4 regions of the Lysinibacillus sp. NPDC093688 genome follow, and region 3 is predicted to be linked to each of the others. Evidence: riboswitches for the same ligand, from Rfam matches in the RefSeq annotation. Region 3 holds a riboswitch; each other region holds the start of a gene.

Region 1 (7,923 bases), on a different contig from region 3:
TCAAGGAATGGCGATTGACAAGTAATAGCTCTTTAAATATCGGCATTTACGATGGGGATCCTACAACTATGAAGAATATGTATACCTTAACGAAGCGTGCACTTCGTCAAAGTTTTTACGAAGGCTATGGGCATATTTTTTATACGAGTAAACAGCTGAAGACGCAGCCCTTCGATCCTTTACTAACACCCGAAGAGCAACAATTATTGATAAGTAGTTTAGAGGACGGGAATATCGAGGCTGTCAAAGCCTTTTTATATCGACTATCTAATGAAGGAATTTATTACGAGCAGGATGACTTACGTATTCATCTAACAAGTGTCTTAGCGCAAATCCGACGTTTTATGCTGAAGTATAAATTACATGAAAAAGCTGCAATTGAGCAAAATTATCGTCAGCTTTTTCATTTAATTATTGAACATCCTATATTTTATACGATTCAAAATGGCATCATATCATTTACACAAAAACTGATTGAATTGGCCCGTGAGGCACGAATGGAGAAACGGGCTGACTATGTAGAACTGGCCATAGAAATTATCGACCAACAATTTCAGGATAGCGGGTTATCTTTACCTTACGTTGCCCATAAATTAGGGATTAGTCCCAATTATTTAAGTACGATTTTTTCAAAGAAGCAAGGCTTGCCACTTAAACGCTACCTGCAGCAGGTCCGAATTCATAATGCTACAAAAATGCTAGTAGAAACTGATTTTGCTATTAGTGAAATCGCCTATTTAAATGGTTTCGAAGATTCGAATTACTTTATTAAAATTTTTAAACAGCACATCGGCATTACGCCTAATCGTTATCGTAAAACTTAAGAAGGCTCTTCATCGTAACGTGGAGTGGAATTGATTTACGTTACGACTGAGCGCTTTGAGCGAAAGTGTAGAGGGATAAAGGCGTTATCACAGAACGCGGTGGCTTTAACCCTTCTTTGTTCATTAGCCCTAAAAGGCCCTTTTTTCAATTATCATATTTCATTTTCAATAAATAAAAGAATTTACTTTAAAGCCTTTTAATTTCGAGCTATCCCTTCTTTATAGCTCATTTTCAATAATTCTCGAAAAACATTTCAATAAACTAGTTTTGTTGTAAAAATCATTCATAAGCACTTTCAATCTAGCATATATTTATAGTTTATATCTTAATATAAATATTCTTTAACAATAATGATTATAATTTACTAGCAATTCTAGTTTGCATTTGTTATAGTTATTGATGAAGAGTTTGACTCACAATTTTTCTTTAGGAGGTAAACTAATATGACAAACAAAAATGATCGTAGCCGTCGTTTTACAACAGCAGGTGGCGCTCCAGTAGTAAGCAACCATGATTCAATGTCAGCAGGTCCTCGTGGCCCTCTACTTCTTCAGGATGTATGGTTAGTTGAAAAATTAGCGAACTTCAACCGTGAAGTTATTCCTGAACGTCGTATGCACGCTAAAGGTTCAGGTGCATTTGGTACTTTCACTGTAACGCATGATATTACTCAATATACAAAAGCAAAAATTTTCTCAGAAGTTGGGAAAAAGACAGACATGTTTGCACGCTTCTCAACAGTTGCAGGTGAGCGTGGTGCAGCGGATGCTGAGCGCGATATTCGTGGCTTTGCACTTAAGTTCTATACCGAAGAAGGTAACTGGGATTTAGTTGGTAACAACACACCTGTATTCTTCTTCCGTGATCCTTTACACTTCACAGATTTAAACCACGTGGTAAAACGTGACCCACGTACAAATATGAAAAACGCTAATTCAAACTGGGATTTCTGGACTTCATTACCAGAAGCACTTCACCAAGTAACAATCGTAATGTCTGACCGTGGTATTCCATCTGGATACCGCAACATGCACGGTTTCGGTTCTCACACTTATAGCTTTATTAATGAAGAAAATGAGCGCGTATGGGTTAAATTCCACTTCAGTACAGAGCAAGGGATTAAAAACCTAACTGGTGCTGAGGCTGCAGAAATAATCAGTAACGACCGCGAATCTTCACAGCGCGATCTATATGGGGCAATTGAAGATGGCGATTTCCCTAAATGGAAAATGTCTATTCAAGTAATGACAGAAGAACAAGCTCGCGAATTACCATATAACCCATTTGATTTAACAAAAGTATGGTATAAAAAAGACTTCCCATTAATTCCTGTGGGTGAATTTGAGTTAAACAAAAACTCGGACAACTACTTTGCTGAAGTTGAGCAAGCTGCATTTGCACCATCTAACATTATCCCTGGCATCAGCTTCTCGCCAGACAAAATGTTACAAGCTCGTATCTTTGCGTATGCAGATGCACAACGCTACCGTTTAGGTGTAAACCACTACATGCTTCCTGTAAACGCACCAAAATGTCCATTCCGTTCATTCCACCGCGATGGTGCTATGCGTTTCGATGGCAACCTTGGTTCTACTTTGGGCTATGAACCAAATAGCTACGGCGAATGGGAGCATAACTTAGACTATAAAGAGCCTGAATTACGTATTGACGGTCATGCAGGTATCCATGACTTCCGTGAAGATGACAACAACTACTTCGAGCAGCCAGGTAAATTATTCAACCTAATGACTGCTGAAGAGCAACAACGCCTATTTGAAAATACTGCTAATGATATGGCATCAGTTGAAGAGTTCATCAAACGTCGTCATATCCTTCACTGCTATTTAGCTGACCCAGCATATGGTGAAGGTGTAGCAAAAGCTATGGGTCTTTCATTAGAAAGTATGGATCTTTCAAATCCATACGTGAAACAACCAACTAACGTTTAACATTTCAGCAAGGCAAATTGATTTTTTTCTACTATTATTGATATCCAAATCCAACTTTTTACTCCATGTGAAGGGCAACTTCACATGGAGTTTTTTTATCTTAATTACAAAACGAGGGCTCATCACCATAATGAGTGGTTAATTTCCGTTCCGACTGGGCGCTTTCCTGGGGGCGTCCGATGAGCCGCTTGGGCCAACACGATGTTGGTCACGAAGGCGTTATCACAGGATTTGATGCTTTTAGCCTTCGTTCCCCTATCTGCTCGCTCCAGGGTCTCATCTGTGACGCTGATCCCCAAGGAGTCGCCCAGCCTCCACTCCAATCAACCTATATACATGCATAGGTTTTAACAAATGTCATTCACCACTTTTGGTGATGAATCAAAATAAGACTTGCGCCTAATTTGATAGACACAAGCCCGCTCTAATAATTATTGATAAATTTGACTGCCTGCCTTTTTAAATTCCTTCGCCTTTTCCTGCATACCTTTGTGGATTGCTTCAGTCGTATTTAAGTCTTTTTCTTTTGCATAAGTACGAATATCCTGTGAGATTTTCATACTACAAAACTTAGGTCCACACATTGAACAGAAGTGCGCAGTTTTTGCTCCTTCTGCTGGCAATGTTTCATCATGATATTCGACTGCACGCTCTGGATCTAGCGATAGGTTGAATTGATCGCGCCAGCGGAATTCAAAGCGTGCCTTAGATAGTGCATCATCACGTTGCTGTGCCCCCGGATGCCCTTTCGCTAAATCAGCAGCATGTGCAGCAATTTTATACGTAATAACCCCTACACGAACATCATCACGATTTGGTAAGCCAAGATGCTCTTTAGGCGTCACATAACATAGCATTGCCGTACCATACCAACCTATCATCGCAGCACCAATGGCTGATGTAATATGGTCATAGCCCGGAGCAATATCTGTCGTTAGCGGCCCTAAAGTATAGAAAGGAGCTTCCTTACACACCTCTAACTGCTTGTCCATATTTTCTTTAATAAGATGCATCGGCACATGCCCTGGTCCTTCTACCATCACTTGTACATCATGCTCCCAGGCAATTTGTGTTAATTCCCCTAGCGTTTCCAGCTCCACAAACTGAGCCTCATCATTTGCATCGGCTATAGAACCAGGACGTAAACCATCACCTAAAGAGAAAGCAACATCATAGGCTTTCATAATTTCACAGATTTCTTCAAAATGTGTATATAAGAAGCTCTCTTGATGGTGATATAAACACCACTGCGCCATAATCGAGCCTCCTCGAGACACTATGCCGGTTACACGATTAGCCGTTAATGGCACATAACGTAGCAATACCCCTGCATGAATCGTGAAGTAATCAACACCTTGCTCTGCTTGTTCGATTAACGTATCACGATACACTTCCCACGTTAAATCCTCTGCCACACCATTTACTTTTTCTAGCGCTTGATAAATCGGCACCGTCCCTACTGGCACTGCGGCATTACGGATAATCCATTCACGTGTCGTATGAATATGCTTACCCGTAGATAAATCCATAATGTTATCAGCACCCCAGCGTGTAGCCCACGTCATTTTTTCTACCTCTTCTGCGATAGAAGATGACACCGCTGAATTCCCAATATTGGCGTTAATTTTCACGTGGAAGTTGCGTCCAATAATCATTGGCTCTGCCTCAGGGTGATTAATATTAGATGGTAAAATTGCACGTCCCGCCGCGATCTCTGAGCGTACGAACTCAGGATCCATATTTTCGCGAATCGCTACAAATTCCATTTCTGGAGTAATAATTCCCTTTCGTGCGTAGTGAAGCTGTGTTACATTTCCACCTTTCTTCGCACGCAAAGGCTTTCTAGATAAATCAGGAAATACATTTTCTTTTATTCGTGGATCTTCAGAATTGCGAAACCCATTATCTTCTGGCTTGATCGTACGACCTTCATATTCTTCAACGTCACCTCGTTCTCTGATCCACGCACTACGTAAAGCTGGCAATCCTTTCGTAATATCCACCTTATGCGCAGGATCAGTGTACGGGCCACTCGTATCATAAACACGCACTGGCGCATTTTTCTCTTCACCAAAGCTTCCTGTCGTCGGACTTAAAGAAATTTCACGCATTGGTACTAAAATATCTGCTCGAGATCCTTCTACGTAAACCTTTTTACTTCCTTCAAAACTTGACATAATCGTAATGTTCTTATCGCTAACTGTTGTCATAAACTACTTCGCTCCCTTTTATATTTATATAAGGACCGAATCTAGCTCACCCACAAAAATCAATTTCGCCTTGGCGTAATTGCGTCCGGATTTTGAATTGTGCCCGCACAATTCATTCCTTTTAAAATCCGTGACATCCGCCGGAGGCTTGTCTTCATTCAGCAGGCGTTTGGGCACCCACTTGATAGGAAGCTTAACCGCATACATCTCATCACCTGCAAAGATAGGAGTCTTCCGCTGAATGAAGACAAAAAGCCGAATCCAAAAAAAATTTTGGATCCGGCTAAGAATGTAAAGGTATAGTTATTGCAAATAACATAGTGTGCAATAATGGTTAACTTTCCCACGCTGGTATGAGCCAGATCAGGTCCAAAGGGTCAAGAAACCTCTATGCGTTTCCCTCTCAGCCTGACTCATCAGACTCCCCTAGTTAATACTATTAAGTTTGATGCTAGTGTAGCAGATATTGCTAATAGATGGAAGCTTCATTTGATTATTTTTGGCTTTTCATCAAAAGTTGGCGACAGCCATTGATCAATTATGCCTCGGCATAATTGCGTCTGGATTCGGCTTTGTGCCTAGGCCTGCAGATGTTTTTTGTGCGAAAGCGAAGCGTCAGCAATAACATGATGCAGGTCAATTAGCTGTTATCGCATGGATATGATGATTTTAGGCTAACATCCTATATTAATCCCTTATCGATTCCGTGTTCCACTGATGCTTGGACACTACTGAGATGGGAGACTTCTACTGAAAGAAGTTTAAACGTAAGCCATGAATTTTAGTTGATTGGAGTGAAGGCCGGGTGACTCCTCGGGGATTAGCGATAGAGGAACGAAGGCGTTATCACATCCTGTGATAACGCCTTCGTGACCAACATCGTGTTGGCCTAAGCGGCTCATCGGACGCCCCTAGGAAGCTCTGCTCTGTGCGAAAGCGAAGCGTCAGCAATTGTTTTATCTGTGCGAAAGCGTAGCGACAGCAACAACAAAGCGCCCAGCCGGAACGGAAATCAACCACACGTTTTGGTAATTAACTTATATAAGTCCCTACAAGGAGGGCTGCAATCCTATCTTTGATTCAGAAGAGCATTTAGGTTAGGTAAACAACAACTCCGCTACATAAATTACAATCGTCACTGTAATACAGCTCACAATCGTTGAAAATAAAACTGTTTGTGCAGCAGTTGCCGATTCTACGTCATATTCTAATGCTAGACTAGAGCTATTTCGCGAAGTCGGGAATGAACTAGCTATAAAAAGTGATTGTGCCACGACACCATCAAGACCAAGCGCAAAAATGATAAGCAATGCTACGGCTGGCCCTATGATTAATCGTGTAAAACAGCTAATGTATACCATCTTATTGAACATGGATTTAATTTCAAGCTGTGATAGTTGTGCCCCTAAAGTTATTAATGCTACAGCGATAAAGCCACCTGCCACATGGTCTATCGGAATTTTTACGAACTGCGGAATAGGGATATTAAAATAGTTCATAGTAACGCCGATAATAAGTGCATGAATAATAGGCATTTTGAGGAAGTCCTTCAAAATCGACATGCCTGATTTTGTTGAAGAAATTAAATTGTACAAGCCGTAAGTATAGGTCGTCATATTTTGAAATATGACGAGAATGACTTGAATCGCTACCCCAATCGGCTGGGTCACGAAAATCATTTGTGCAACTGGAATACCATAGTTGCCTGAATTAATTAGGACAACGCTATTTTTAAACACCGCAGCCTCTGTTTTTACTAAACCGAGCCCCTTTGCTAGAAAGTGACTAAGCACCATTTGGCTTCCGATAAAGAGCAGAATAAATAATGCCACTTCCCCTAGCACAGACAGCTCTATACTTGTTTCGTATAAATTCACAAAAACAGCTGCTGGCATAAAGCAATATGTAATAAGTTGAGATAACGCCTTTAAATTAAAACGAAATTTCCTTTGTAAAACTGCGCCAAGTACTAGAAGCACTAAAATCGGAGCTACAATTTGAAAAAAAATCATGCCGAGATACATCATAGCGTGTCCCCCTTTCCTCTCCTATAGTAGTGCTGTTTGTATACTCGGTCAATGCACTTCATCGTTTATTCATCCCTCATAACAAGGCCATTTTCTGAACATAACGAAACTCATCTAGTATTTTTCATCATGTTAAAACAATGACAAATGGCTCTTTTGGTTGGAAGGATGATTTATTTATTGAGATAATAAACAATTCAATCTTAAAACAAACGATACAGAAAAAGGGGCTATCACTTTATTTAAATTAATATAGTAAAATGACCCAATCGCGCACTAAATTGAAGAAATGTATGATATATTATCCATTAAATACAATGATTAGGGTGACAAAAATGAAGAATAAAATATTTTCTACTTTTATGGCTACTGCTATTACAGCAACCTTAGTAGTGCCTACGTCAACTGCAAATGCCACATCTAATGATTCATCGTTAAACCACTCAATTCACATTGATGGGCAGGTAGCTGCAGCCAAAACAAAAGGGCAAAGTGTGACCATTACCAACATTACTAAAGATAAATTACTTACATCCAATGGCCAATTTAAAATTAGTCAGTCATTGAAGCCCCTCTTAAACACATCTAATAATGCTGCATTGGCGAATGCTGAAGCTACTATAGTCGTAAAGAACGGTGAAATTACTAGTATTTCATCACTAACACTAACTAAAGCTGGAACAAAAAATAAAGCGGTAGATTTTGATGGCGGTGACGCGCAAATTGCTGGAAGTCTAACTGTAAATGCGGATTATGTAAAAGTTCAAAATGTCACTATTGAAGATGAGCTTATTGTAACGAATCGTGTGAAGAAGGCCATTACATTTGATGACGTTACTATTGGGGATACAATTACTTTTAGACCTTTATTGACTAGAAATAGTAATTGGTTAAATGTTTCTCTAAAAAATA
Region 2 (7,923 bases), on a different contig from region 3:
ATGGTACATTACCATATTGAAGGAAGATTTCACCATAATAAATCCTAGTCATTTTTTATACTAAGGAAACGTTCATAGTAAGTCTTTTAGATGCCGCTCTATAAAGGGTGGTTTTTCACATAAAAAGCAAACAAATAAGTGATTAAATTAGGATAATTGTTAAAGTTAGTAGTCAATTGCTGAAGATTGCGTTATGATAAATACCGTTAAATCAACGTTTTGAAAGTGTGTGAATATTAATGGAAGTTAATACAATCTATTTAGACAACAGTGCAACAACAAAACCTTTAAAAGAGGTTATGCAAGCATTTATGGTAGTGAATGAGCAGTATTATGCCAATCCTGCTTCCATTCATGCAATGGGTGTTGAATCAAACGAATTATTAATGCGTGCACGTGAGCAAGTAGCAGATATTTTGCATACAGAAGCAAAAAATGTGCTATTTACATCAGGTGGTACTGAATCCAATAACACAGCTATATTTGGTTTAGCACGTAGCAACACACATAAAGGAAATCATATTTTAACAACTGAAATAGAACATCCATCTGTCCTAGAATCTGTGAAGCAACTTGAGCAAGACGGTTTTGATGTAGAATACTTGCAGGTAGATGAAAACGGAGTTATTTCTTTAGAGGAGCTTCGCACAAAAGTGCGTAAGGATACCATTTTAGTAAGTATGATGCATGTAAATAATGAAATGGGTGCAATTCAACCAATTTTTGAAGCTGCAAAAATTATTCATGAATCGAGTCGTGCAGCTTTTCACGTAGACGCTATACAAAGCTTTGGGAAGTTACCGATATCATTTAACGATGACGAGGGACCAGACTGTATTTCAATTTCAGGTCATAAAATTCATGGCTTTAAAGGTTCGGGTGTACTAGCATTCCGTAAAAAGATGAAATGGCAACCGTATGCACTTGGCGGAGGGCAGGAATTTGGTTTGCGTAGTGGAACAGTAGCTGTACCGCAAGCTGTAGCCTTATCCAAAGCAGCCCGAATAGCCATAGCGACGATGAGTGACCGTGCGAAAAAATACCGTCAATGGTATGAAGAAATATGTACGCAATTACGTGGATATGGGGATGTAGTGCATATTCTATCAACACCAAAAGGAGCGGCACATATTTTATCTTTTAGTATTCGCGACTTAAAAGGTGAAGTCATTATCAATGCATTGCAAAAGCGTAATGTAATTGTATCGACATCGAGTGCATGTTCATCGAAACAGACAAAAACAAGTCATGTTGTTGAAGCTCTAAATATCGATGAGCATTTTAAAAATGGTGTTATTCGTATAAGTTTTGGCGCGCATGTAACAAATGAAGATATAGAAAAGTTTAAACAAGTATTAGATGAAGTATTGACTGAACTTAAAGGAGAATTATAAAAATGATTTGGAAAGAAATTTTAATTCGATATGGAGAGCTTTCTACAAAAGGCCGCAACAAGATGGATTTTATTCGTCGTTTACGAGAGAACATTCGTCATGCGTTTTCGGATTTAGGACATTTACACATTCGCACAGAGCGTGATCGAATGTTTATAGCCATTCAAGATGAAGCACAAATGGATGTTCTATTAAAAGGATTACCTAAAATTTTTGGTATCCAATCATTTAGTCCCGTGGCAGCATGTGAAAAAGATATCGAAGCCATGAAAAAACTTGCCATAACAATTATGGATACATTTAAAAATGAGCAGCTTACTTTTAAAGTAGAAGTAAAGCGCACAGATAAAACATTTCCGTTAGAATCACATGCCATTCAACGCGAAATTGGTGGTTATGTATTACCACAATATCAAAATTTATCAGTAAAGGTGAAGAAGCCTGATATCGAACTTCGTATAGAGGTGCGTCATGATGCAACATATATGATGGCACAAGTAATTCCAGGTGCAGGTGGAATGCCTGTAGGCTCGAATGGTAAATCTTTATTAATGCTTTCAGGTGGTATCGATAGTCCTGTTGCCGGTTATTTAATGATGAAACGTGGAGTGCGCTTAGAAGCGATTCATTTCTTTAGCCCACCATATACAAGCCAAAATTCATTGGAAAAAGTAAAGGTACTTGCTAATGAATTAACGAAATTTGGAGCTAGTATACGTTTACATGTTATTCCTTTCACTGAAATTCAAGTTCTTATAAAAGAAAAAGTACCTTCTAATGTATCAATGACAACAACTCGTCGTATGATGCTAAAAGTTGCTGACAAAGTACGTGAAGAAATTGGTGCACTAGCTATTGTTACAGGTGAAAGTCTTGGACAAGTAGCGAGTCAAACTCTTGAAAGCCTTACAGCTATTAATGCCGTAACGAACACACCGATTTTACGTCCATTAATCTCATCAGATAAATTAGAAATTATCGATATTGCAGAGAAAATTGGCACATACGAAACGTCTATCCAGCCATTCGAAGACTGCTGTACAATTTTTACTCCTGCAAGTCCAAAAACAAAGCCAAAGCTTGAAAAGGTTGAGCATTACGAAAGCTTCTCGGATTTTGATGAACTGATCGAACGAGCAGTGAAAAATCGTGAAGTCTATATTTTCCCGAAAAAAGAACAAGAAGCCGATAAATTTGCGGATCTTCTATAGAAGAAACTTGCGATTTCATAAGAACCGACTCAAATGTCCATTTGAGTCGGCTTTTTTTGTCTACTTCCTTCTGAGGTACAATTTACCTATAATTTTTTTGTATTAAAAATCTAATAACGCACATTCTATATTCACAAGGAGGTGAGAAACATGACAAACAACAACAACCGCAGTTCAAACAAGCTTGCTGTACCTGGTGTAGAGCACGCACTTGATCAAATGAAATACGAAATTGCACAAGAATTTGGTGTTCAATTAGGAGCTGACGCTTCAGCTCGTGCTAACGGTTCCGTTGGCGGTGAAATCACTAAACGTCTTGTACAAATGGCAGAATCTCAATTAAAAGGTATGCCAAACAACCAATAATTGCATAATCAGCAATTAAAATTAAAACCAGTGACCGTAAAAGGCACTGGTTTTAGTTTGTTTAAATTGTTTATTTTTTATCCCGTATTAACGGGCAGTAATTTATCTATATAGAAAGAGAAGCGTCAGGTCCTCCCATTTCAATTCAATGAGAGCAAAGAAATAAGAGATGCTTTAAATGTAGAGACTGTATTTGAAATATCCTCACTTTCGCAAATCGCGGAAATAACTGCTATTCCATCTGCACCTGCTTTAAATACAGTATGTGCATTCGAGCAGTTTATGCCTCCAATTGCAACGATAGGGAGCTCCGGGTATTGTTTGCGAACTTGTTGTAAAAATTCAGTTCCACTAGGCGGTTTGGCGTCGCTTTTAGAGGTGGTTGAAAAAATTGGACCAATTCCTACATAGTCAGCACCATATTGTAGAGCAGTTTGTAATTCAGCTTGTGAATGAACAGAAACCCCTAGAATCATATTGCCAATTTTTTCACGTACCATCGACACAGGAAAATCTTCTTGGCCAATATGAACACCATCTGCACTAAGTTTTATAGCTAGTTCTACATTATCATTGACGATAAACGGAACATGATACTGTTGACAGAGCTTTTGACATTTGCGAGCAAAATTTTCATATGCTTGTCCAGTTAGTGTATTTAACCCTTTTTCACGGTATTGAAACATTGTAATTCCGGATTGGAGAGCTTTCTCTAAAACGTTTATTGGCTCCTGATTGAAAACATTACCTGTACCCATAATAAAATATAGCTGTAGATCGTCACGTTTCATGAATGATCACCTCGCAGGAATCCTTATAGTTTTGATAAGCAAAATGATTTGTTGGACCATGGCCATTACCTATAGATAAATCATGAGTTATGGCTAATTGAATAAATTTTTTAGCTTCCTCAATTGCTTCTTCTATAGGTAGCCCAAGACTAAGAAAAGCAGTTAATGCTGCGGAAAACGTACAGCCTGTACCATGCGTGTTTTTTGTTGCAATACGAGTAGACTGCATGGAAAACGATCGACCATCTTGAAAAAATACATAATCAGTAGCATAACATTTATCCTCTAAATGACCGCCTTTCATAACGACGCATTGAACGCCTGTTTGTAATAAGACCTGAGCTACTTCTTTAATATCTGCTAAAGAATTGATTTTCCTTCCAGAAAGGGTTTCGGCCTCAGGGATGTTTGGCGTTACAATTGTTGCTAAAGGTAGCAAATCACTTCGTAATGCCTCAATTGCTTCTTGCTGTAATAAACTTTCGCCACCTTTTGCAATCATAACAGGATCTACAATAAGCGGAATATTTACTTCGGCTAAAATATGTGCAATTGATTGGATGATTTCGGAGGAAAATAGCATTCCTGTTTTAATAGCACTAATTGAAAAATCCTCGATTAGCGCACTAAGTTGTTTTTCAATAAAGCTCACTTCAATTGGTAATACACCCGATACACCCAGTGTATTTTGGGCCGTTAAAGCTGTAATAACAGATGTTCCAAACACTTTTAATTCCTGAAATGTTTTTAAATCAGCCTGTATGCCTGCGCCGCCGCCACTATCTGAACCAGCAATTGTCGTTACAATATCCACTATTCTTCACCACCCTTGGAAAGGCGATGTAGTTCATTCAATACAGCAATTTGAAAATCGCCAATGAATCGAGTAGAAGAAGCAGCTTTTTCTGCCAATTTTTTATAAAGTGATAATGTTTCTAGCAATTGGTCAAACGGTTGATTTCCTGCGGCGTAGGATGCACAACATAATGCACTCAATAAGCAACCTGTTCCAGTAACTTCTGTCATTTGAGCATTTCCACCTGTAACCCATTGCTGATGTGTGCCATCAGTAATAAAATCCTTTTCACCGGTCACAATAACAATACAATTGTATTGTTGAGCTACTTTCTGTGCCTCAACTTCTACAGAAATTGAACCACTACCACTATCTACGCCTTTTTGTTGCCAGTCTACATTGGCAATTGCCGCTAGCTCTCCGATATTACAACGTATTGCCGCAAATTTAATGTCCTTCAGTAATTGCTGTACCGTTTGTTTTCGGTAAGATGTTGCACCGGCAGCAACAGGATCTAAAATAACGGGAATGCCAAGAGCATTTGCTTTTTTCCCTGCAAGTAACATGGATTCTTTCATTCGCTCATTTAGGGTACCGATATTGATCAATAAGCCTGAGGCGATTGTGACCATTTCTTCAACCTCGTGACCGTCATCAGCCATGACTGGAGAAGCGCCTATTGCTAATAAGCCGTTTGCTTGAAAATTAGCCACAACGTAATTAGTCATGCAATGGATAAGTGGATTTTGTTTACGAATCGTTTGAAATATCAATTTAAGTCCTCCTCGTTGGATGGACGTAAGCGTGCAAAAAAGACTCTTTTTCGTGCAAAAAACACGTAAAAGAGCCTTTCATCAGTAATTCGATGTGAACTGCTCCCTACGTCAGTATTAACTAACAGGTTCAAAGGGTCAGGTTTTACCTTCTCAACTCTAAATGAGTCCCCCTGCAATCTTGCTTTTAGTTGACCAAAATGTACCATATTATTCATTTGTGTTCAATAGGGAGTTTTTTTCTTCATTCAGATTTTCTGTGCGAAAGCGACGATTACGCCAAGTTGAAATGGATAGAAGCAATACGTGACTGATGCCATATAGCAGAGCATGATAGTTGTCACGACTTTCATGAATTAGAGTGAATTCCATTGAAAATGATAAAAATTGAGTTTTATAATGGGCGTAACAAAAGGGGGCATTTGCCATGAAAAGAGAAGATTTAATCGCACCAGAATGGTATAACATTTCAGAGGAAATTGAAAAATATGCACAGGATTCTACCAAAAACGCATTATTAGTTTATAACGAAAACGGAGAAATTCAGTACATTACATATGCAGCCTTACTTGAAAAGGCCAATCAGGCAGCACATGTATTTACCTCTCAAGGTTTGAAAAAAGGTGATGTTATTTTAATTATGGTACCGAGATCAGTGGAAGCGTATATTGTGTACATTGCGGCGTTAAAGGCAGGTTTAACTATTATACCTAGTTCAGAAATGCTGAGATCTAAGGATATTGAATATCGAATCAATCACGCTAACGCAAAAGGTGTTGTTGCATTTGAGCCTTATATTGAACAATTTGATAGTGTTGAAAATTTACAAGAAATACAGCAATTTGTCATTGGTCATGCACATGAACCTTGGCAGCCATTGCTTGAAAAAATGCAAAGCCAACCAAAAAGCTACTTTAATTCTACACCAACTAAGAGTACAGACATTGCATTTTTAGCATATACAAGTGGTACAACAGGCAATCCAAAGGCAGCAGTACATACACATAGCTGGGGTTACGCACACTTACGAACTACTGCACCAAATTGGTTAGGTGTTCAAGAAGGTGACATAGTATGGGCTACAGCAGCTCCTGGCTGGCAAAAATGGATTTGGAGTCCGTTCCTCGCTACTTTAGGAAGTGGTGCAACAGCATTTGTTTACAAAGGTCACTTTGATGCGGGTACTTACCTTGCACTGATTGAAAAATTCAATATTAATATTCTGTGTTGCACACCAACCGAATATCGATTTATGGCGAGTCTTGAAAATTTACAAGATTTCAATGTAAGTACAATACGTCAGGCTGTGTCAGCGGGCGAACCTTTAAATAGTGAAGTGATAAAAGTATTTTCCGAGGTTTTTAATTTACAAGTACGAGATGGCTATGGACAAACAGAGAATACATTACTTGTTGGTACAATGGTAGGGATGGAGGCTAGAATGGGCTCAATGGGTAAACCTACCCCGGGTAATTCTGTTGAAATTATCAATGATTTTGAAAGTCCTGTTGCGGTCGGAGAAGTTGGAGATATTGCTGTACACTGTGAAACGCCCGCGTTATTTAAAAAATATTTAAACGATCCAGAACGGACAAATTTACAATTTAGAGGCGATTGGTATATTACCGGTGATCGTGCATATAAAGATGAAGATGGCTATTATTGGTTTGAAGGACGTGGAGATGATGTCATTATATCGTCTGGGTATACGATTGGCCCATTTGAGGTAGAAGATGCGTTATTGAAGCATCCTGCAGTGAAAGAAACTGCCGTTGTCGCGAGTCCAGATGAGATTCGTGGAAATCTCGTAAAGGCGTTTGTTGTGCTCTGTGAAGGAGAAGTTGGTAATGAAACACTTATAAAAAAACTACAAAACCATGTAAAAACTTTAACAGCCCCATATAAATATCCTCGTGTGATTGAGTTTGTTACTGAGCTACCAAAGACTACATCAGGCAAAATTCGTCGTGTCGAATTACGAGAGCAAGAAAAAATCCATTCTATCACTCATCATTAATTTCCTAGGAAATAATGTCGAAAATCAAAGTTCCTGCTTTTTTTATGAACTTTGATTTTTTTTTTATATTAGGTAATGTATTATTATAGGTTGGATAAGTTAAAGCTTTTGCAAAGTGTTGGAGATCAACCCCGTGTTATGGCGATAGGCCATATTATTGCAATAAGTATGAAACAAATTAGGATATCAATCGTATAACGTTATGAGGAGGCGGAAAGATATGAATGGTAAAAGGTGGGCTGCTTTAATAATTGCAGGTGTGCTATTAGTATTTTCATTAGGAATCAACACTGTTTTTGCAATATTTAAATCAGATTTCTTTAGCAATTTTGATAGCTTAGTGGCTGGAAACGACTTGACGGTAATGGAAGAGGTTAAAGAAGACGGCAATATGGATAAACGTATAGCATACTTAAAGGTTGATGGTACGATTCAAGATGTTGGCTCAAGTTCATTATGGCAACCAGTTTCTTATGATCACCAATTTTTCTTACATCAATTAGATAGTATTTTATATGATGAGACTGTGGAAGGTATCGTCTTAAGTGTTAATACACCAGGTGGCGGTGTCAAGG
Region 3 (7,923 bases):
CGAAGCGTTCCGAGAATTTACTAAAAAAGGTGCGGAACGCCAAAATATTGCAACATGGCTTTTATTAGCAGGGATGCTATTATTCTTCATTGATATAACCATTCGACGCTTTGGTTGGGGCTTCCTAACAAGACCGAAGAAAAAAGAACAGCGTGTAGAGGAAAAACCAATACAGGCAGAGGACACAAATGTAGCCCAGCTATTAAAGGGCATGAAAAAACGATCCTAGTAATTTAAAACAATGGTTCATTGCTTTATAGTAATGAGCCATCGTTTTTTTTTTTGTAATTCTATTTTTGGGCTATCAGGAGATGACATATATAACGTGGGGTTGATTTCCGTTCCGACTGGGCGCTTTCCTGGGGGCGTCGGGGCAACAGGATGTTGGTCACGAAGGCGTTATCACAGGATGTGATGGTTTTAGCCTTCGTTCCTCTATCGCTAATCCCCAAGGAGTCGCCCAGTCTCCACTCCAATCAACAACTGAATTAGAGAATTTTTAAAAAGTAAAGTTTTCCTTGTAAATAATGTATATAAATGTAATAATCAATGATAGTAATAAAATATTACTATCATTTTTAAATACTAAAGATTTGAGGTATCAAGTATGACCAATATAATGAATTCATTTGGTTTTCTAAGTTTTAAATTAGCGGAGGCTTTAGAGGGGAATCTCGAGCAATATATTAGCGAAAAATTTCAAATGAAATCCAGAGAAGTCGGGATCATGATGGTAGTAAAAGAAAAAAAACTTAGCCAAATTCAAATAGGGCAGATTTTAAAGTTGGATAAAAATAGTGTCCGCTTTTTTATCGATGGTCTAGAAGAAAGAAAGTATGTGTATAGGGAGAAAAATCAAGAAAATAGAAGAGAGAATTTAATATGCCTTACGGAACAGGGTGAAAATTTGGCAGAAGAATTAATGAAGACCCTTGCGATTTCTGAGAATGAAGTTTTAAACGTACTTTCATTGGAAGAAAAAGAGCAATTGAAAAGCATTTTGGCAAAAGTATATGAAAATCGTGTATAGGGTTTAACTTCTTTCAGCAACCTGCTGAAATAGAGGAACTCAGTCTAAGAACGCCACGTCCTGTGGCAACGACTGAGTGAACAACTTCGTGTTGGCCTAAAGCCTCCGGCGGATGTCACGGATTCGGAAAGGAGTTCATAAAGGATGTTAGCCTAAAATCATCGCATCCATGCGATAACGGCTAACTGACCTGCATCACGCAGGCCTAAGCACAAAGCCGAATCCGGACGCAATTATGCCGAGGCATAATTGATAATCTTATCAATAAAAATGAAAGAGTGATGACATATGAAAGCAGTAGAGGTTATGAAGGAGTATTTAAAAAGAGCACAAGAAGAGGGTCAAGATTTATCTGATATGTATGCAGATCATGGGGAATTGAAAAATTTTAAAGGTGAAATTTTTAAAGGAAGAAAAGAAATACAGAAATTTTACACGTCACCTATGCCGAAAGGATTTAAGTTAACTATCCAAAATATTGAAGGTGATGATATGGAATGTGTTGCTATCGTTTCAACTACTTGGGATGGTTTGCCAAGCCCAGTGATTTTGGAAGAAAAGTTGATTCTTGAAAATGAAAAAATAAAATCATTTACAATGATCCCAAAATAAAAGGAGAGCTCTTCCTATGACTGAAAAGGACACGAAATATTGGATTGGAGTAGCATCTCTCAATCATGTGCAAAAAGGGGTTGAGGGAGGATTCAGTCAGCTATGCCACGGCAAAGAAAGACCTTTGAAACGAATGAGAAAAGGAGACTGGATTATATATTATTCTCCTAAAAAAAGTCTAGACGATAATGCCCCTGTAAGAGCATTTACCGCAATTGGAAGGGTAAAAGACGAGCGAATATACGAGTTTCAAATGGCAGAAAATTTTATTCCTTTTAGAAGAGATATAGACTTTTACAAAGATGCTAAGGCTGTACCAATAAAAAGGATCTTAGATTATTTAGAATTTGTAGAAGATAAATCGAAATATGGCTATAAATTCAGATTTGGTCATTTTGAAATAAGCAAAAAAGACTTTTTATTAATTGCTCATGAAATGGGATTACCGTTGAAGTATGGGTGAATTTGGCCGAAAAAAAACGTTACTTTCTTAATGGTAATTAAGAAAGCAACGTTTTTAATTTGCCTAAATCATTATTTAAGAAGAGTATTAAGGTTAGTTACAAATACAGTCCTACGCAAATTGCTAGCAACGACAATGCCTAAAACAGCACCAATAGTACTTGAAGTTAAAAAGGCAGGCATGAAAAATAATGCAGCAACAGATGTCCCCATTAATAAGTGTGCGTAGGGCACTGCAATAAGTGAGGCAATAATACCTGTCCCAAACATTTCACCGATACCTGCTAGCCATTGTTTGCCGCTGTATTTATAGGCAAGAGCTGCACATAAAGTACCAATGACACTTCCAGGTATTGCTAATAATGAGCCTGTGCCTGTTAAAATACGAATAATGGCTGTGACAAAGGCGACCATAACAGTAGGTACTGGTCCAAGAATGATCGCACCAATAACATTAATAGCATGCTGTACAGGGTAGGCACGTGCAATTCCCGTTGGTATTGAAACAAAGGTAGAACCTGCTACGGCAATTGCTACTAATAAGGCCATGATTGTTAATTTTCGAATTGACATCATTTCCACTCCTTTAAAATATGAATTTATTGGTTATCCCCGATAAACTAGGGAATTCCGCCGCTAGAGCGAAAAAAAGCCGCTCCCTAAAAACATTAGGAAGCGGCCTTGCATTTAAATAGTAAAAAGCAAGTGTCGCCACTTCCCTCCGCTAGTGTGAACTAGATCAGGTTCAAAGGGTCCGTATATGACAATATACGTCTCAGCCTTTTAAAGACTCCCCTAGTGGTAATAATGGTTTTAACTTCTTTCAGCGGGTTTCTAAACACCCGCTGAACTAGAGGAACTCAGTCTAAGAACGCCACGTCCTGTGGCAATGACTGAGTGACCAACATCACGTTGGCCCAAAGCCTCCGGCGGATGTCACGGAATCGGAAAGGAATTCTTTGTGCAAGCACAAAGCCGATTCCAGACGCAATTATGCCGAGGCATAATTGATCTAATAATAATGTAGTAAAGACAGCCTGTTTTCCTTGATATACAAGGAGTTTTAACAGGGAAATCAATCATAGTTACTACCATTTTAGCACACCCGAAAGAATGGAGCTAGAACTACTATATACTCACTCATTACACTCCACAGTCTTGTTGGAATGAATGAAATGTAGGTATATAATGGAATATGTACCATGATACTAACTAAAGGAAAACCAAAACCATGAATACGAAACAAACCAATACGAATCGTTTAAGATTTATGCCTTTTCAGATGACGAGGGATATTTTAAAGGTGTGGAAGTATGCGTACCGTCCTTTTCTTATATTTGAATTGATATACAAATTGCTAACGATAAGTGTATTTATCCCGTTGTTATCCATAATTTTTAACAAATTACTGGCTGTTGGGGGCTTCGAGGCAGCCGCCAATCATGACCTTCTGCGCTTCTTGTTCAGCAAATATGGTCTACTTAGTGTACTGGTAATGATGCCAATTGCCATCATGCTCATTTACACAGAGTTCACGGTTCTCTTCTATATTGCGTACTATGGGATTCAAGAGAAGCGCGCACGAATCCGCCCCGTATTGTTCAAGGCAATCTCTAGCTTGCCAGGTTTATGGCGCATCGGGGTTTTCGGACTTGCTCTCTATTTATTGCTCCTGTTCCCGCTACTCGATGCCAACATCGGTGGAACACTATTGCCTAATATGACGGTTCCGAACTTTATTACGGGTGAGCTGATGAAGACAACCTTTGGAACTATCGCTCTTGTCATCGTAGGACTGCTCATTTTGGCATTGAACTTAATCTGTATCTATGCTCTGCCGATTATGGTATTAGAAGGCAAATATCAATTCTGGAACGCCGTTCGCGAGAGCAAGCGATTATTCTGGCGTAGTAAGTGGTCATTAGTTAGAGCTGTGTTTGAATGGGCAGTAATCTTCCTGTTGCTGTTCATTCTACTTATCTGCCTGATTACCCTAATCGCCCTAATCGTGTTTCTCCTTCCTATTGGGGATGGCGATTCTAGATTAATGATTACCATTGGCATCGCGCTTAGCTTTGGTTTGTATATCGCAACACTAATTATGACTCCAATGTTCATTACCATTATCACCCTGCTTTATGTACGATATCAAGGTCATGACCGCGTGGACATTGATACCGATGGAGTCGATGCTTCTGTCTGGAAAGGACGCGATATGCAGCGTTCGCTCATGCGACGTTATCGTGCAGCGCTGACTGCATTCGGAATGCTCATTCTTATTGTTATAGGCTGGGGAGCAACCGCCCTGTTGACTGATTGGGGAGAAGCCAATGAAAAGTTCATCATTATGGCTCATCGGGGCGACACCATTTCAGGCATAGAGAATACAATGGGTGCCTTCGAAGGCGCCATTCGGACAGGTGCTGATTATATCGAGCTCGATATTTTGCAGACGAAAGATGGCAAGCTTGCGGTCATTCATGATGAGAATTTGAAACGACTGTCCGGCAAAAATGTGAATGTTTTTGATCTTACCCTCGCCCAGCTTCAACAAATTTCGCTGCGTGTAGGTAAGTTCCAAGACAATGTGCCATCTCTTGATGAGGTGTTGGAGCGTACGAAAGGTAAAATCAAGTTAAATGTGGAGCTCAAAACACATGGATATGAGAAAGACTTAGTCCCTATCTTAGTCGATACGATTCGTAGACATAAGGCAGAACAACAGGTCATTTTCCAGAGCTTAGATTATGAGCTCGTGCAGAAAATGAAGAAGGCGGCACCAGATTTAACAGTCGGGTATGTCATATTCGCTACATTTGCTTCACTCAATCAGTTCGACGCGGATTTCTTCGTCGTCGAAGAGTCTTTTGCCCGTCCTCGATTAATTAGTTCAGCGAAAATGATCGATAAGCCGATTTATGTTTGGACCGTGAATGATGTGAAAAGCGTTGAATACCTCTATACGTTAGGTGTAGATGGCATCATAACGGACATTGCCACTGACGCAAAGGAGACCGTTCAAAAGCTGCATAAAGAATAGAATCAGAAATGAAACGATCATCTGCTCCTTTTTGAATAAAGCATGAACACCCGGTATTTAGCGAGAGGCGCTAAATACCGGGTGTTTTGCGTTATTTATAGTTGCACATCATGACCGTCAGCCTGCAGCTAGCTTTTGCTATTTCTCGTGTATATAAATCCCAATGTCCGAAAGATTTTATCATACGTATTTGTTGGAAGGCTATCATACCCACACTCTCCACGATAGAATGTTTCGGTAGCAACATTTGATAATGTTAGCAACTTCTTATGAATAACCTTTCTCCATACGGAAAGCGAATATAATTTCCTCATATATATTGTTCAACAAGTTATCTAATGGTTGGGTTCATACCTCTAAAATTAATCAATCGCTTTTCAGACTATTTTGTATCAGGATGCATAAGGTGAGGTGCTTTTTTCATTGTCCAAATAAGTGCAAGGAAGAAGCAAGCCATTAAAATAATAGACCCGAAAATATAAGGACTGTTCATATTCCAATCGAATAATATACCTGCTAAAGCTGGACCAATCATATTACCAAGACTCATATACGCATTGTTCATACCAGCTGCAAAGCCTTGTTCATTTTCAGCAAGCTTTGAAATCAGTGTGTTGACTGCTGGACGAATCAATGTCGTAGCTGTAGAGAAGATTGTCGCTACAACTAGAATAAGAGCAAAGCCAGATACAAATAGTATTAAGAAAATTGAAACGGATGCAATAAATAAATTGACTAACACTACTTTCATTTCGCCGAAGCGATTAAACAGTGGTGTAATAACAAATATTTGAACAACAACACCAAAAGCGCCACCGACAACTAATATAATGGCGATCTCAGTAGGTGTGTAATTAAACTTATCTGTAACAAATAATGATAATGTTGTTTGGAAGTTAGCAATTCCGAATGAGAATACTAGCATGATAATTAGCATGACAAAATAAGGCATTCGGACTGAACGTACCATTTGCTTTGCAAGATTATCCTGCCTCTGCGCTTTTTGTGCTGTGTTTGGTTTTGTACCAGGCAATAAAAAGAACGATAAAATGGCTGCTAAGATAGCTGCAAATCCAGCTGTATAAAATGGGAAATGCAAACTAACTTTTGAAAGGAATCCACCGATACCAGGTCCAATCATAAAGCCAAAGGACATTGCTGCCCCTAGCATACCCATACCTTTTCCTCGTTCCTCATACGTTGTGACGTCTGCCACAAAAGCCATAATAGGAGGTGCCACAAATGCAGAACCAAGGCCACCTAAAAAGCGTGCCAAGAAGAGCATCCACACATCTGTAGAAAGCCCGAAACCAATTTGTGCAAGTCCTGTTACAATAAGACCGAAGATAATGAGATTTTTTCGACCGTATTGATCTGAAAGATTCCCAGCAATTGGAGAAAATACGAATTGTGCTAAGGCGAACGTTGCGATCAACATGCCAAGTACTTGTCCTGCAGCACCAAATAGTTTTAAATACTCAGGCATGACAGGAATAATAATTCCAATACTCCCCATTGCGATAAACATATTAAACATTAAAATAAACAAAGCCGCCTTATTAGACTTCTGCTGGGTCATCAAATACCCCTTTCTATATTGAAATATATTACAGTCTACCACAAGGTTTGTGCGTTTACTATTGACTATAAGTCTGAAATAAGAGATTTACTAGTAAAGTTATGGGGATTCTAATTATTAAAACAAATACTGTACCCAGTTTCCCCATAGAAGTCTACCAATAGATAAATGAAAAAGAGGTTAGGACACATCGCTTTATTACTATAAATTAGAGTGATATGTCGGAAAGATACATTCTTGTGAAGTGGTTGATCTTCGTTACGACTGGGCGACTCCTTGGGGGTTAGCAATAGAGGAACGAAGGCTAAGAACATCACATCCTGTGATAACGCCTTCGTGACCAACATCGGTGCTGTTGTTGCTGCCGCTTCGCTTTCGCACAGTCCAAAACCTTTTGCTGTCGCTGCGCTTTCGCACAAACAAAACCCTCTGCTGCCGCTACGTTAGCACTACGCTTTCGCGCAGAAAACATCTGTTGGCCAGAGACCCTGCAGCGTAGCGGATGTTTTCTGTGCGAAAGCGAAGCGGCAGCAACAAAGCGCCCAGTCGGAACGGAAATCAACCCCTCATTTTGCCAGAAGGTCATCTGAATTGACACCTGACAGTATATCTTTATAGAAAAATTTAAAAATATAACATCAAAAAAACGCAAGAAATCAACTTTTTTAAAATTGATTTCTTGCGCTTTTTAAGGCTTTCAGTTTTGAGGTTATCGAATACTCATTTTAAATTCTAAAAACAGCTCATTGTATTTACCTAAGTAATCAGGGCCTAAGTTTTTATAAACTTCTAATGTTTTACGTTGTTCTTCTGAAGGATAGAATCGCTTATCAGATACAACTTCCTTATCCATTAACTTCATCGCTGCAATATTAGGGGTAGAGTAGCCTACATAATCAGCGTTTTTAGCCCCTGATTTAGCTTTTAGCATGAAATTGATGAAGGCATGTGCGCCATCTATATTTTTTGACGTTTTTGGGATGACCATATTGTCAAACCATAAGTTTGAGCCTTCCTTTGGTACAGCAAAGTCTAAATCTTCATTTTCTGACAACATGTCAGCTGCTTGACCAGACCAAGTGAGTGCCACGCTAGCTTCATTATTAACCATCAGCGGTGTAATTTCATCCCCGATAATAGCTTTTACATTTGGCGCCAATGTGATTAGTTTATCAGTAGCTTGACGTAGCTCCTGTTTAT
Region 4 (7,923 bases), on a different contig from region 3:
GGAAAGGAATGCTTTGGGGATGTTAGCCTAAAATCATCGCATCCATGCGATATCGGCTAACTGACCTGCATCGTGCAGGCCTAAGCACAAAGCCGATTCCGGACGCAATTATGCCAAGGCATAATTGATTCTATCTAAAAAAACAGCTACCAAACGTAGCTGTTTTTTATTTTTTAAATTATTTCGTTTCGCTAAATAAATTACTAAACTTCTTTTTTTTTCATAAAAATTGCGTGAATATTGTCATTATTATTTGCATATTGATCATTTTGCTCTAAAATATTTCTGTAGGGAAGGGAGCAATCTTTCATGACAATGTTACAAGACATTCTTAAGTTTAATGAAGATTTCGTTCAAGAAAAAAAATATGAGCCTTTTATTACAACAAAGTATCCTGATAAACGCATCGTTGTGTTATCTTGTATGGATACTCGTCTTGTTGAGCTGTTACCTAAAGCTATGAATTTACGTAATGGCGATGTAAAAATCGTTAAAAGTGCTGGGGCATTAGTTAGTCACCCTTTTGGTGCAATTATGCGTAGTTTACTTGTAGCTGTTTATGAACTGCAAGCGGATGAAGTGTATGTTGTTGGACATTACGACTGCGGTATGAGCGCAGTTGACCCAGAAGCAATGCTAAATAAAATGGTTGCTAGAGGGATTAATCCCGATACTATCAAAACGGTAGAAAATTCAGGTCTTGATTTAAAAGAGTTTTTACGTGGCTTTGGCGACGTAGCAACAAGTGTTAAGAAAAGCGTAGATACAATTCGCAATCACCCGTTAATGGTGAAAGATGTGCCTGTTCATGGATTAGTAGTTGATCCAAATACAGGTCGCCTTGATTTAATCATAGACGGTAGTAAACAATAGTAAAAATAAGAAGCGTCTATCCTTCATTACTTGAAAGTAAGACGCTTCTTTTTATTCGTTCTCTAAACGTGCATACATATAATGATCCACCCATTGGCCATTAATGTACAGCAGCTTTCTCAAAAGACCTTCTCGCTGAAATCCAGACTTTTCTAAAACTCGGATAGAAGGATTATTTTGTGTTGAAACATAAGCCTCTACACGATGTAAGCCTACTTGCTCGAACGCAAATTGCACGACCATATTCACTGCTTCTGTCACGATCCCTTTTCCCACATAAATTTCATCCATCGCATAGCCAACAAACGCACTGGAATACGGTAAACGTTTTACTGCATAAAGAGCAATATGTCCTATTAGATTATTTGTACCTGGCTCAAAAATACCGAAAGTAAATTCCCTCTTTGAGTCCATTAAGTATAAGCTTTCTTGAATTTTTTTATATTGAGCATTAATTGTATAATATTCAGGTCGTTGTAACGGTTCGTATGTAGACCAAAAATATTTATTGCGGCTTACGAGATCAGTTAAACTTTGTGCGTCTTTTTCATAAAATGTGCGAATGTAGCATTTCCCCCCCTGAATTGATACCACATTTTCACCCTTTTTCCTCAATAGTCTCCAAATTTTAAGCACCATTTTTCCACACTAACCTTCCGATAATTGTTTAAAGCCTGCGTTCATTTTCAATGGATCTAACCCCAATTGCCTGAAGTTTCACTGTATCCCGTTTTAACGGCCAGTAAATGTCTTTCCCTGTTTTAAATTGAATTTCAATCAACATAGTACACGATTAACTGACTATAATGCTCAACTAACAATTTGTGGGTAAACCCCCACCGAATTGAAGTTTTACTTTATTGTATGTAAAAAAAGATGCTGCTACAACTAAAACATCTCGTCTTGTTGTTACAGCATCAATAACATTATTTCACTTTTTGTTTTTGTTTTTTAGGCTTCTCTTCTAGCAATTCAAGGCTAGACGATTCAGCATCTTCTAAATGCGCTTTGTCTAAGACATTCGTTACATGAAGGCCACGTTTTTTTGCTTCACGTTCTATATGTGCTAGTGTTTCTTGCAGCACCTGTACACGTGCATATTTTTTATCGTCTCCTGGTATTAGAACCCATGGAGCACTTTTCTTATCGGTCTTCTCAAACATTTCATTTGCAGCTTCCGTATACTGTAGTGTTTTTTCACGATTTCGCCAGTCTTCATCTGTTAGCTTCCAAGACTTATACGGATCTTGCTCACGTTCTTTAAAACGTTTAAGCTGCTCCTCATCTGATACTTGAAGCCAAAACTTAATAACAATATAATCTTCTGCCGTTAAAATCTTTTCAAAATTATTAATTTCTTCGTATGCACGAGACCACTCTTCATTTGTTGCAAATCCTTCAATACGCTCAACTAATACACGGCCATACCATGAGCGATCAAAAATAGCGATTTGCCCATGCTGTGGTAGCTTTCTCCAAAAGCGTTGTAAATAGTTGTAGCGTAGTTCATGAGGCTGAGGTGCTGAAATCGGGTGTACGACATAACCACGTGGATCAACACGTTCGATTAGACGCTTAATAGCACCACCCTTACCAGCAGCATCCATACCTTCAAATACTAAAATTAACCCTATTTTATTGTTTAATAAAAACTGTTGAGCATTTAACATTTCATACTGGAGTACTTTTAATTTCTTTTTATACATTTTCTTATCCAGATTAACTGATAGATCTAGATTATTTAAATTTTGAGTCATTAAAACTTCACTCCTTACATTTGTATACTCCCATTGTACTAAAGAAATATATGAATGCACATTTAAATGGTAAATTGTAGATAATTTTAGCGAAACAACACGATACATTGTTGGAAATTTCCGTTATAATGAAAATATAACGTTACAGTCCTATACTTATTTGTCTTTTCCCTATACAATTTAACACGAAGGGAGAGGAAAACATGCCTCGATTTTTTTTGATGACAATCACTTACGTTGTCTCACTTATCCTAACCTTTTCATCCTATTTCATGAAAATAAACGGTCAATCTTCCTTAGAGATCTCAAATCGTTTTCCAGTAATATTTGCACCTTTTGATGTTAGTTATGTGATTTGGATTGTGGTTTACATGTTACTTGGTTATTGGTTAGTCATGAATCTAAAAAAGACATCTATTCAACAGACTGTTCTCTTTAGTAGCATATGTATCATGCAGGCGTTAGCAATTGTTGTTTGGCATCACGAACTATTTATCGTGTCAATTGTCAGTACGTTTATTTTAGTCCTGTATTTATCTAAGTTGTACAAAACGTACCCACTCAGCAATAATTCACTTACAGGTCGTTTACCCTTCTCGATTTACTTCGGGTGGATTACATTCAGCCTGATGACAAATGTAAGCTTTACGCTAACATCTTATCAATGGAATGGTTTTGGGCTTAGTGATCCCCTTTGGGCAGTTATTTTACTAACACTTGGGGTAGCAATAGCACTACATATCCGTTTCCATTATTTTGATATTATCTATCCAAGTGTATTTATCTGGTCCTATATCGGGGTCGCATTACATAATGGTTTTGATGAGCTACTTGTGTCAACGGCAGCCTTATTTTTATGTGGAGTGCTACTTGTCGGTATATTATTTATTAAAAAAAATCCTGCCCACCAAAATTAAATTGGTAGCAGGATTTTTAGCTTTTTTATTGTTCATCAAGTGAAGTTAAAATAATTGGTTTGTCTTTTGTAACGATAATTGAATGCTCAATTTGAGCAACTAATGATTTGTCTGGCGTAACGAATGTCCAGCCATCACCAGATTCCACAATATGCTCCGCTTTCGCTGAGATAAATGGCTCGACTGCAAGTACCATGCCCTCTTTCATAATTGTAGAATCCCATGCATCATAATAATTTAAAATATGATTTGGCTCATCATGTAAAGAACGACCTAAACCATGACCTGTTAGGTTCATTATCACTGTTAAATCATTGGCATATGCTTCACGCTCAACAGCTTTGCCGATTTGGTTTAATTTTGATCCAGCTTTTACTTTTGTCATTGCACGGTCGAAAGCACTTTTAGCTACGCGACATAGCTTTTCTTTATCCTCATAACCTTCACCAACTACAAATGAAATGCCCGTATCCGCAAAGTAACCATTTAATGAACCAGATACATCTATATTGACGATATCTCCCTCATTAATCACACGTTCACCTGGAATACCATGTGCGACTTCCTCATTAACACTAATACATGTGTATCCTGGGAAATCATACTCCCCTTTAGGTCCAGAAACTGCTCCTGCCTCAGCAAACATACGGCCTGCAATTTCATCTAGTTCAAGTGTTGTTACACCTGGTTTTGTAGCAGCCTTCATGGCTTCACGAATTTCAGCACAAATACGGCCGATTTTTTTAAAGGCTTCAATCTCTTCTTGCGTTTTTACAATCATTTTTAACGTCCCTTTCATCTAATATCTCTATTTAATATAACATAACTTTTTATACATAAAACGCTAAACGCTCTAAATATTATATGCCATCATAAAGTGTAAATTGCTGAAAACAGGCTCATTACTAAAAGTTAAGAATGACATTTATTTAAAACGTATGCCATGCATAAGTTGATTGGAGTGGAGGCTGGGCGACTCCTCGGGGATCAGCGAAAGAGGAACGAAGGCTAAAGCCATCACATCCTGTGATAACGCCTTCGTGACCAACCTCGGTGCTGCTGCCGCTACGTTAGCACTACGCTTTCGCGCAAAAAACATCTGTTGGCCCGAGACCCTGCAGCGAAGCGAAGCGGCTCATCGAACGCCCCCAGGAAGCTTTGCTCTGTGCGAAAGCGTAGCGACAGCAACAACAAAGCGCCCAGCCGGAACGGAAATCAACCTCATGTTATGGGGATGAGCTAAAAAACAATGATCCTTCATCCAATTTAATAAAAATAAAACCCTTCACTCGTGTGAAGGGCATAATAATTATGATTTTCGTTGCATTAATTGAGGTGCTGCCGTAAATAACAGAACACCGACAATCGCTGTTAAAATCGTTGCTGGTAGCATATATGTTCCATTATAAATAATTGAATAAATCCATGCATTTTGATCGCCAGCATACTCTGCAAAAAATACAGCGCCCCCAATGGTATGTGCTGCATAACGTAAAAAGCCCGCTATTACCGTTCCTAAAATAATATAAAGCGCCATTTTCTTTTTGTTTAAATCTTTTGCAGCCTCAAGCACTGGCCCACGCACAACGGCCGCTAAGCCTACTACTGTAAAGGCAACACCATAATCAAGTGTTCCTTGAAGCCAATGTATAATATAGGCACCAAACATTGTTTGCATAACACCAATGAGTAAACCCGTTGTCATGCCTGGAATAAGGCCCCAGCGAAATGCTATTAACACTATTGGAACCATCACGAGACTAACAGAGCCACCTTGTGCCCATACTTTAAAGGAAACCTGATCAAGCACAAGGCCAATCGCTGCGAATATCGCAATCTCCACAAGCATTAAAAGTCTTTTATTGTCCATAATTATTCTCTCCTTTGTTCCGATGTAGGATACAAGAGCAGGAATAGAAATCAGTTGGCAAATATGTTCCTATATGGCATCAATAATTATTAAAAAACGATGCCAGGACAGAGCCTCACATCGTAAAAGTGTCGGTTTCTATCCACATCCCTACGCAAGCGTTAACTTACAGGTTCAAAGAGTCAAGGCATTACGTGCCCAGTCTCAGCTGACATCATCAGCTCCCCTTGTGGTCGTTACATCTTAATTTAGTTGAACAACCTCATTGTACGCAAACACTATAACGATTACAACCTCTTCCACATTAATTTTTTGAAACTTTACTGTTTTTCATGCGTAAATATTAAAAAAGGAGGTACAACTATGGAGAACCAAAAAATTTTATCTGCCTTTAGTTATCTCAGTATCTTTTTCGCACCTTTTATTGTGCCATTAGTAGTTTACTTTGTTTCAAAAGATCACGACGTAAAGAGTCATTCTCTTCGAGCACTAATATCACATTTAATCCCAGTCGCATTTGGAATAATATTTTTTGCAGTCTTTATTTTCTCAACTTTATCATTCAACACTTTTGAACCTGATTCAGGTAGCAGTACATTTCTTATCATTTGGTTAGTTTCATTCGCAATTTACATTCTCGTCTCAATAGGAATCGTCATTTGGAATATTATTCAAGCTGTTCGCGTTATCCGATAAGTTTCATTTCAACCTTGAACAGAGAGTACTAAAAGGAGCTGTTATTTTTTGAAAGTATCTAAAGTTGTCAAAACCGCCGTAAAATTAGCACCTATCGTTATTCCAATTGTTAAAAAAGTAATCGCTGCAAAGAAGGGAACGGCTAATTCCTCCAAAAACATCTATAAGTAATAATACGTTTTTAAAGTTAAATGGGCTTAATAACAAGAATCTGCTTACTTTTTTCAGCAGATTCTTTTTTTCGTTTATTTAACAGTTCGCTATCTTCTATATGGCACTGTAATATAAAGTTTAACAATACACATGAGGAGTTGTTTATGATAAATACCGAAAAACAATTAATGAGCTTGGTTAATGCTGCACAGGTCCTAACATCAACACTCGATATAGACCAAGTGTTAGAGAAACTTATTAGTGAAGTACTCCATGTGATTAAAGGTGCTGATGCAGGTGTGCTGTTTATGTTAAATACAGAGACAGATCGTTTAATTGCTAAGCATACTGTAGGTTATGATCTAGCTTACTTGAAGAAAATTCACCTTGCCTCAAATGAAGGGATGACTGGAAAAGTATTCTCTCAAAAAAAGGCATTTAGATTCCATACTAGCGATGATGTAACTGAAAATATGGCCGATTTATTTCCACAGTATGAAGAAAACTATACAAAAGCAGTCGGTGATTTTACTTACCCAAAAAGTGCTGTTTGTGCTCCGCTTCTTGATAAAAGTAATTCATGTATAGGCGTGTTAACGATTGTCAATTTTTCAGGAGATACACAGTTTGAGAATAGTGATTTAACAATGCTTCAAGCATTTGCGAATCAATCCTCAATCGCCATCGAAAATGCAAAATTATTTACTCAAAACGAACGCTCTAAACGCATTTATAATGCTTTAACACGAGTCTCTTTAACACGAGGTCGACTAAACGATATGATCGATACCCTCGCTTCCTTACTAGGACAGTCTGTAGCAATTACCACTGATTTTTACGATTTACTTGTCACATCTTCTTCAACAGCAAAGCTTGCAACCGAAATTTTAAAAGAGCAGGAATCAGAGCATCTTCATACAGTTGTTCAACAATGCGTGCGACATCAAGTACATATACCAATCAACCATGAAATGTATGTAAGTTATTTGTTCCCTATCCATACAGAGCGGGGTGTAATAGGAATACTGTTGATTGTTATGGATCAACATTTACAGATGGATCCTCTAGATTTATTTGCAGTAGAACAGGCAAGTGCTCTTTTCGCCTTACAATTAGCCGAGGAGGAAAAGGAGCTTGAAATTTCCTTCAAATATGACGGTTATTTGTTACAACAGCTACTAAACTTGAATTTTAATGCCTTTTATAAACGTCAAGAAGCCCAACAAACGACCCATTATTTATGCGCTACTCTACAGCTTGAGGGAAGTAAGTATGGTGTTGCTCAAACTAAAAAAAAGCAGCAACAATTTAGCAAGCTACTTTATCGCTTAGCACGTTTATTTTCCTTACCAGTTTTTATCTCAGAACATGATTTACACTATCATTTTTTATTTATGAACAATCTAAGAGAACCAGTTGAACAATTTAAAGAAAGCATTCAACTTTTTTTCAAGCTCCTCGATAAGGATTCTAAAAAGTACAATTCACTGTCGTTTATCGTTGGCCTAGGGAGACATTTCGACACTATTGAAAATATTTCTAGCTCTCACCGGGACTCAAAAAAGTGCATTGACTATTTACAAACACTCGAACAGGCACCGTTCATTTTATCCTACGATAAGCTTGGACCATACTCACTTTTCTTACATAACGACCC

Evidence for each region. A riboswitch is a leader RNA that binds a small molecule or an ion and turns the genes downstream of it on or off. The one in region 3 is predicted to bind thiamine pyrophosphate.
Region 1: it holds a riboswitch for thiamine pyrophosphate, as region 3 does, so the genes downstream of both, thiC (phosphomethylpyrimidine synthase ThiC) here and thiW (energy coupling factor transporter S component ThiW) in region 3, are expected to answer to the same signal.
Region 2: it holds a riboswitch for thiamine pyrophosphate, as region 3 does, so the genes downstream of both, thiM (hydroxyethylthiazole kinase) here and thiW (energy coupling factor transporter S component ThiW) in region 3, are expected to answer to the same signal.
Region 4: it holds a riboswitch for thiamine pyrophosphate, as region 3 does, so the genes downstream of both, thiT (energy-coupled thiamine transporter ThiT) here and thiW (energy coupling factor transporter S component ThiW) in region 3, are expected to answer to the same signal.

Annotation. Positions count from the first base shown of each region.
Region 1 is NZ_JBNNUX010000036.1:13,273-21,195, forward strand. It holds gene ACQKN2_RS20625 (helix-turn-helix domain-containing protein) at 1-824, shown strand, start outside; gene ACQKN2_RS20630 (catalase) at 1,269-2,774, shown strand; gene thiC (phosphomethylpyrimidine synthase ThiC) at 3,206-4,984, opposite strand; TPP riboswitch at 5,308-5,422, opposite strand; gene ACQKN2_RS20640 (AEC family transporter) at 6,082-7,011, opposite strand; gene ACQKN2_RS20645 (S-layer protein) at 7,347-7,923, shown strand, end outside.
Region 2 is NZ_JBNNUX010000008.1:21,114-29,036, reverse strand. It holds gene ACQKN2_RS08835 (cysteine desulfurase family protein) at 240-1,394, shown strand; gene thiI (tRNA uracil 4-sulfurtransferase ThiI) at 1,397-2,605, shown strand; gene ACQKN2_RS08825 (alpha/beta-type small acid-soluble spore protein) at 2,756-2,971, shown strand; gene thiE (thiamine phosphate synthase) at 3,112-3,762, opposite strand; gene thiD (bifunctional hydroxymethylpyrimidine kinase/phosphomethylpyrimidine kinase) at 3,752-4,576, opposite strand; gene thiM (hydroxyethylthiazole kinase) at 4,576-5,331, opposite strand; TPP riboswitch at 5,418-5,516, opposite strand; gene mbcS (acyl-CoA synthetase MbcS) at 5,759-7,348, shown strand; gene sppA (signal peptide peptidase SppA) at 7,569-7,923, shown strand, end outside.
Region 3 is NZ_JBNNUX010000002.1:221,958-229,880, forward strand. It holds gene ACQKN2_RS03250 (VWA domain-containing protein) at 1-229, shown strand, start outside; gene ACQKN2_RS03255 (MarR family winged helix-turn-helix transcriptional regulator) at 620-1,030, shown strand; gene ACQKN2_RS03260 (hypothetical protein) at 1,319-1,642, shown strand; gene ACQKN2_RS03265 (EVE domain-containing protein) at 1,659-2,105, shown strand; gene thiW (energy coupling factor transporter S component ThiW) at 2,177-2,677, opposite strand; TPP riboswitch at 2,804-2,911, opposite strand; gene ACQKN2_RS03275 (glycerophosphoryl diester phosphodiesterase membrane domain-containing protein) at 3,336-5,144, shown strand; gene ACQKN2_RS03280 (MFS transporter) at 5,527-6,723, opposite strand; gene ACQKN2_RS03285 (ABC transporter substrate-binding protein) at 7,433-7,923, opposite strand, start outside.
Region 4 is NZ_JBNNUX010000025.1:20,908-28,830, reverse strand. It holds gene ACQKN2_RS17810 (beta-class carbonic anhydrase) at 310-873, shown strand; gene ACQKN2_RS17805 (GNAT family protein) at 925-1,512, opposite strand; gene ACQKN2_RS17800 (polyphosphate kinase 2 family protein) at 1,800-2,630, opposite strand; gene ACQKN2_RS17795 (hypothetical protein) at 2,834-3,547, shown strand; gene map (type I methionyl aminopeptidase) at 3,573-4,328, opposite strand; gene thiT (energy-coupled thiamine transporter ThiT) at 4,857-5,417, opposite strand; TPP riboswitch at 5,548-5,655, opposite strand; gene ACQKN2_RS17780 (DUF4870 domain-containing protein) at 5,781-6,113, shown strand; gene ACQKN2_RS17775 (hypothetical protein) at 6,162-6,284, shown strand; gene ACQKN2_RS17770 (helix-turn-helix domain-containing protein) at 6,431-7,923, shown strand, end outside.